Linked DNA regions of Synechococcus sp. PCC 7335. The protein of the gene in region 2 interacts with the protein of the main gene of each other region in a pairwise test. Links are inferred from orthologs where the notes say so. Each region holds a gene or a part of one and is shown on either strand. Other genes may lie near its edges. The genes, in order: uvrA and uvrB.

The links.
Region 1: the proteins of uvrB (region 2) and uvrA interact in binary tests that used the Escherichia coli proteins (3 or more experiments, as listed by UniProt). The link is inferred for Synechococcus sp. PCC 7335 from one-to-one orthologs.

The regions. Positions count from the first base shown.
Region 1 is NZ_DS989904.1:2,279,349-2,283,171, reverse strand. The notes cover bases 324-3,823. They hold uvrA (excinuclease ABC subunit UvrA), read right to left. Parts: upstream 3,500-3,823; coding sequence 524-3,499; downstream 324-523. Other genes in these bases: codA (cytosine deaminase), read right to left, coding at 3,765-3,823; S7335_RS09840 (HEPN domain-containing protein), read left to right, coding at 324-523. In the rest of the region: S7335_RS09845 (nucleotidyltransferase domain-containing protein), read left to right, coding at 1-122; more of S7335_RS09840, read left to right, coding at 119-323. UniProt on the Escherichia coli protein: The UvrABC repair system catalyzes the recognition and processing of DNA lesions. UvrA is an ATPase and a DNA-binding protein. A damage recognition complex composed of 2 UvrA and 2 UvrB subunits scans DNA for abnormalities.
Region 2 is NZ_DS989904.1:1,428,662-1,431,936, reverse strand. The notes cover bases 113-3,064. They hold uvrB (excinuclease ABC subunit UvrB), read left to right. Parts: upstream 113-543; coding sequence 544-2,586; downstream 2,587-3,064. Other genes in these bases: S7335_RS06360 (chemotaxis protein CheB), read left to right, coding at 2,981-3,064. Also shown: S7335_RS06370 (GH116 family glycosyl hydrolase), read right to left, coding at 1-60; more of S7335_RS06360, read left to right, coding at 3,065-3,275. UniProt on the Escherichia coli protein: The UvrABC repair system catalyzes the recognition and processing of DNA lesions. A damage recognition complex composed of 2 UvrA and 2 UvrB subunits scans DNA for abnormalities.

The DNA.
Region 1 (3,823 bases), 850 kb from region 2 along the record:
GCTTTGAGTATGATCGCGTCATCTCTACATTCGTCGTCACGGAGGCACAACTACAAACAGAAGCAGTAGGCGCTAGTCCGCTACTGACTAAGGTCTTTGAAGAAGGCATTGTTGTGACATGAGCAACCAGCTGCATTTGTTGGTTAGATACCGTCTAGATGAAGCTCAAGAAACGCTGAGAGAGGCAGAGTTACTGCTAAGATCTACTGCCTTCAGAGGTAGCATTAATCGTTCTTACTATGCAATGTTCTACGCTCTTTTGGGCCTGTTGGCAACTCGCGGCTTGGGTACCTCTAAGCATAGCGGTGTTATGAGCTTATTTGATCGTGAATTTGTCAAGACGGGGATCTTTGCGAAGGAATTCTCTCGCAGTCTACATCGTGCTTTTGACGAACGGCAGGTTAATGATCATGGCGAAATGCTAAAGCCAGATCAGAAGCTAGCTTCTGCATTGTTAGAACAGGCGCGAGTATTCGTACATGAAGTCTCGGATTATCTGACGAGAACGGGATTTGATCTATGATCAATCTTCTTGCGGCGGATGCTGCCTGAGTACTTCCTTCAGATATTTGCCAGTATACGAACCTTCTGTGGCAGCGACGTCTTCTGGAGTGCCCTGAGCGATAATTTTGCCGCCGCGATCGCCCCCCTCTGGCCCTAGATCAATCACCCAATCACAGCAGCGAATCACATCTAGATTGTGCTCGATCATAATGACCGAATTACCCTTCTCTACCAAACGCTGCACCACATCCAACAGCTTGTGCACATCATAGAAAGATAATCCTGTAGTCGGCTCATCAATCAAATACAGCGTTTTCCCTGTCGATCTTCTAGCCAGCTCACTGGCCAGTTTCATCCGCTGCGCCTCACCGCCTGAGAGGGTCGGCGCTTTCTGGCCTAGCCGCACATAGCCAAGGCCCACATCCACCATCGTCTGCAATCGACTCGCTGCCTTCGGGATATTCTCAAAGAACTTTAAGCCTTCTTCTGCTGTGGTCTCCAACACATCAGAAATGTTCTTTCCCTTATATTTCACTTGCAAAGTCTCGCGATTGTAGCGCGCTCCTTTACATACATCGCACACCACATACACATCCGGCAGAAAGTTCATCTCAATTACGTTCACACCCTGGCCACCGCAGGCCTCACAGCGTCCCCCTTTTACATTGAAAGAGAACTGTCCGCGCTTGTATCCTCTTGCCTTTGCCTCAATGGTCTCCGTATACAAATCGCGAACAACATCAAAGATGCCAGTATATGTTGCAGGATTCGATCTGGGCGTTCGGCCAATAGGAGACTGATCAATCACAATTGCTTTGTCCAAAGCCTTTAATCCCTTGATCGGGTCCATCTCTGCTGGATGCGGAATCTTGCTGCCGAAGTAGTGGCGAATGGCTGGATGCAACAGTTCATTAATCAAAGTCGACTTTCCAGAACCACTGACGCCCGTAATGCAAACGAACTTACCCAGCGGAATATCGACGTCTATGTTGCAAAGATTGTTGAGGTGGGCATTACGAATTTGGATGCTGCGTCCGTTACCAGGTCTGCGTTTGACAGGCGTATCAATCTTTTGACGACCAGAGAGGTAGGCACCTGTCAGTGACGCTTTGCAGTTGAGGATATCTTCTAACTGGCCTTGAGCGACGATTTGCCCACCATGAATGCCAGCGCCAGGACCAATATCAACGATATAGTCGGCTGCTCGCATCGTGTCTTCGTCATGCTCCACTACAATCAGAGTATTACCCAATCCTTTGAGTCTTTGAAGCGTGTTCAACAATCTATCATTGTCTCTTTGATGTAGCCCAATACTCGGTTCGTCGAGCACATACAACACACCACTCAGTCCTGCGCCAATCTGGGTGGCGAGTCGAATTCTTTGTGCTTCTCCGCCCGAAAGGGTCCTGGCTGTTCTGTCTAAGGTTAGGTAGTCAAGACCGACATCTAATAAGAAAGTCAGACGGGCTTTTATCTCTTTGAGGACGAGATCGCCAATAGCCATCTGGCGAGCGGTGAGTTTTGGTGCTTTGCCATTTTCACCCACTAGTTCGTAGACTCTTTCACGACATTCTCGTACAGAAACGCTCGTAAAATCTTTAATCGTATATGGACCAATCCGCACCGCGATCGATTCAGGCTTTAGCCTCGTGCCATTGCAGACTTCACAAGGCTGATCGACAAGGTATTTCTCTAGTTTCTGCTTATATGTCTCAGAAGAGGCTTCTTGATATTGGCGCTGCAACATCGGCAGTACCCCTTCATATCGGCGATGATAGCCTTTGTTCCTACCATAGCGAGAGTCTGTTTCTATGTAGATCTTCTCTTTTGATCCATGCAAGATCACTTCTTTTTGAGATTCTTCTAGGCTAGCCCAAGTAGACTGTAGCTCGAAGCCAAAAGCTTGACCAACGCTGTAGAGCAGTGAGAAATAGTAAGTGTTGTCTTTTTCTGACCAGGGAGCGATCGCAGCATAAACCGGCACCTTTGGATCGGGCACCACTAGCTCCTCAGAAAACCGCTGCAAACTTCCTAGCCCATGGCAGTTTGGGCAAGCTCCATACGGCGAATTAAAAGAGAACAATCGAGGTGATAGCTCATCCATCACCGCGCCATGCTCTGGGCAGGCAAAATTCTCAGAAAAAACAATCTCTTCTGGCACTGCTGGCGCCGACTTTTCCGACTGTTCCGTCTGTCGAGCCGGTAAAACATCAATAATCGCAATCCCCTCAGAGCGCTTTAGCGCAGTCGCCAAAGAATCGACTAATCTCTCTTGAAGATCGTCCTTCTTCACTAAGCGATCAACAACCACTTCAATATCATGTTTCTTGTTTTTATCTAACTCAATATTGTCACCCAGTTCACGCGGTTCACCATTTATCCGAACCCGAACAAAACCCTCAGCCGCCAATGCAGACAATAGCTTTTGATGTGTCCCCTTTTTTCCCCGGACCACCGGCGCCAACAGTTGAAATCGCGTTCCATCTGGCAACTCCATCACCTGATCCACCATCTGATCGATACTTTGTGGAGAGATCGATCTATCGCAATGAGGACAATGAGGCTGCCCTGCGCGCCCATACAACAATCTTAGGTAATCGTAAATCTCCGTCACCGTCCCTACCGTAGAACGCGGGTTATGAGACGTAGACTTCTGGTCAATTGAAATAGCCGGACTTAGCCCCTCAATCGCATCCACATCTGGCTTGTCAACTTGACCCAAAAACTGACGAGCATAGGCACTCAGCGACTCCACATAGCGCCGCTGACCCTCCGCAAAGATCGTATCAAACGCCAAAGAAGACTTCCCAGAGCCCGAAACACCAGTGAACACAACCATCTTGTCTCTAGGCAAATCAAGATTTATATCCTTAAGGTTATGCTGCCTAGCCCCCCTAATTCGAATCAAATTCTTCGTATCCGATAAATTGACTGATAGATCAATTGGCCCATGCCCATTCGACGCTGGCGCAACCTTCCTAGCCTTCTTCGGCATCGACGCACTGACCTCCTGGCCCTCAGTTTTCTTTGCTGCCGTCTTCTTCTTAGTCTTCTCTACTTGGGCAGTACTTTTCGTAGCGGACTGATCCTGGTTTGATTTCTTTTTTGAAGGAGGCATTAGTAGGGTGCAATATGAGAGATTCAGACAAGGTTCAGTCTACGCAAAAACCCGCAAAAACATTGCTTCATGATAGACCACTAAGCCAAGCCAATGGTCCCTCCGCTCAGTACAAAATTGCTATGCCAGGCTTCGACTCCGCTCAGCCCTCGTTGCGAGCCCACCTCACCACCGGCGGCACCGTCTCCACCAAAACCCGCC
Region 2 (3,275 bases):
TCCAATTGGCCACTGCCAGACGCACTGCGGAATCTTAGAGCTAGGATCACTGGGCTTCATCTATAGGACACTACACGCTAGAACACCCCGGATTATCCTACGCTTTGTCAACTGCGCCAACTATATTTAGCGATCCGACTACGCCAAACTATTGCCAGCTATATATGACGGTATAGAGGCCATCTCTCTAGGAGAGATGGTAAGCGAAAGCTTATTCCTAAAGACGCCTTTTCCTTTATGGATAGCTGTCTGGTTTTGTTCGTAGACGACAGGGTTGCTCTCCCTGACATTTTGGCCTTAGAAATTTTAGCCTTAACGGTCTGGCACCCGTGGCTTGCATAGAGTTGCCTTGAAAGAGCGTTAGGCATAGATAGCGAAGTTAGTACTTGTGTATTATTATGAACGCACTAGCTCTCATTTGTTCTGCACTTGAGCGATCGCGGTCTCTATCGAAAGATGCGATCGCCGCTAGCTAATTCGTCTACCATAAGACAGGTTAAGTGCTATAAAGCCTGACGGTTGCCGCCGCTCTTGTTCTCATCCATGCCAAAGAAATTCAATATTCAAGCCCCTTTTGAACCTGCAGGCGATCAGCCCCAAGCAATCAAGCAGCTTGTAAAAAACCTCAAAGCGAACAGAGAGTATCAGACCCTACTAGGCGCGACCGGTACCGGTAAAACGCACACCATTGCCCGCACTATCGATCAGGTAGGTAAACCGACGTTGGTGCTAGCCCACAACAAAACGTTGGCCGCTCAGCTATGCAACGAGCTGCGCGAGTTCTTTCCAGATAATTCCGTCGAATACTTCATCAGCTACTACGACTACTATCAGCCAGAAGCCTACATCCCTGTCACCGATACCTATATCCAAAAGACATCTTCTATCAACGATGAGATTGATATGCTGCGGCACTCTGCTACCAGATCACTCTTCGAGCGCAAAGATGTCATCGTTGTTGCCTCTATCAGCTGTATCTACGGCTTAGGGATTCCCTCTGAATATCTCAACGCTTCGATTCCGCTGCGAGTAGGTGCAGAGACCAACCAGCGCCAAGTACTACGCGATCTAGCTTCTGTTCAATACACGCGTAACGATCTTGAAATGGGCCGCGGTCGCTTTCGGGTCAAAGGCGACGTGCTAGAAATTGGGCCTGCTTATGAAGACCGGGTGATTCGCGTCGAGTTCTTTGGCGATGAGATTGACGCTATTCGCTACATCGATCCGGTGACAGGGGCGACGCTGCAAAGCATGGACGCGCTAAATATCTATCCGGCCCGTCACTTTGTTACCCCCGATGACAAGCTAGAGGCTGCTTGCAAAGGCATTCGAGCTGAGCTTAAAGAGCAGCTCGAATTTTTAGAGAGTCAAGGTAAGCTGCTAGAAGCCCAAAGGTTGGAGCAGCGAACTCGCTACGACCTAGAAATGCTCGAAGAAGTTGGCTATTGCAACGGCGTCGAAAACTATACTCGCCATCTAGCGGGTCGCCTACCGGGTGCGCCGCCAGAGTGCCTGCTCGACTATTTTCCACATGATGACTGGCTACTCGCTGTAGATGAGTCTCACGTGACTGTGCCTCAGATTCGAGCCATGTACAACGGCGACCAGGCCCGCAAGAGAGTGCTGATCGAGCACGGCTTCCGGTTGCCCAGTGCTGCTGATAATCGACCGTTAAAGGCCGAGGAATTTTGGGATAAAGTCAATCAGTGCATCTTTGTATCAGCGACGCCCGGGGACTGGGAAATCGGTCTTTCTGAAGGACACGTTGTCGATCAGATTATTCGCCCAACAGGCGTACTTGATCCTGAAATCATGGTGCGACCTTCCGAAGGTCAAGTAGATGATTTGCTAGGTGAGGTTCGTATGCGAGCAGAAAAAGATGAGCGAACTCTGGTAACTACCTTGACCAAACGCATGGCCGAAGATCTTACCGACTACTTTAACGAGCACGGGGTTCGAGTTCGCTACCTTCACTCAGAAGTGCATTCAATTGAGCGAATCGAGATTATTCAAGACTTGCGCAACGGTGTATTTGACGTGCTCATAGGCGTCAATCTATTGAGAGAAGGACTAGACCTACCCGAAGTTTCCCTCGTGGCTATCCTAGATGCGGATAAAGAAGGCTTTTTGCGAGCGCAGCGATCGCTGATTCAAACCATTGGCCGTGCGGCTCGCCATATAGAAGGCAAGGCGATTCTCTACGCGGATAATATGACTGAGAGTATGGAGCAGGCAATTGGTGAAACTGAGCGCCGACGGGCCATTCAGGCTGAATACAACGAGAAAAACGGAATTACGCCGACCGCGTTGATTCGTCGTCAGTCCAACTCTATTCTCTCTTTCTTGGATGTTTCGCGTCGTCTTAATGCTGAAGAATTAGAACAAGCTGTTAGTCATAGCGATGAGCTAGCGTTAGAAGATATTCCGGCGCTGATCGGTCAGTTAGAGACAAAGATGAAACAGGCAGCGAAGGAATTGAAATTTGAAGAGGCTAGTGAGTTTCGAGATCGGATTAAACATTTGCGCGATCGCCTGCTGGGGAAACACAAATCGCCTTCTAGGCTAGACAAACAAGAAGTCAGTTAGAAAGCCTATCTTCTTTAATACCTTTCCAATCAGAGGAGTGTCTACCATGCACAGTTCTAATGCTAAGAAGCTTCGACGGAAATTTCATAAGCACAGACACTTCATAAATAGAGATTTTATACCGACATAGCAGTATTTTATACCTGCGCATTTACACCGACATCGTTGGACTATCAATCGATATCATTGGACAAAAAGTACTGCTTTCATTAAGACTACATCTATGTAATTTGTTCTTAATAATAAATTAAATCCAACAATCTCAATCAACCGTGATGTGTTGTCATATATCGATACAATTGATATGCGATAGAACTCACTCTTTAAGCATATAAGAGATATTAGTAATAAGCGATAATAGTAAGCCTAGCTACCGTCGACAATTCTTCCCAGTATGACAGTCTCATCCTCAGATTTCTTTATCGTTGGGATTGGTACCTCAGCCGGAGGTATCCAGGCGCTAGAAGAGTTCTTCTCAAACCTTTCTGATCATCCGAATGCGGCGTTTGTAGTTATTCAACATCTTTCGCCAGATTTTCGTAGCATGATGAGTGAAATTCTGCAGCGCAAGACAGCGATGCAGGTGCGTCAGGTGGTCGAAGAGATGCCTGTAGAGGCTGGCATGGTGTACGTGATGCCGCCTGGGAAGAACATGCTATTGCAAGATCGGCAGTTTGTCTTAGTTGATC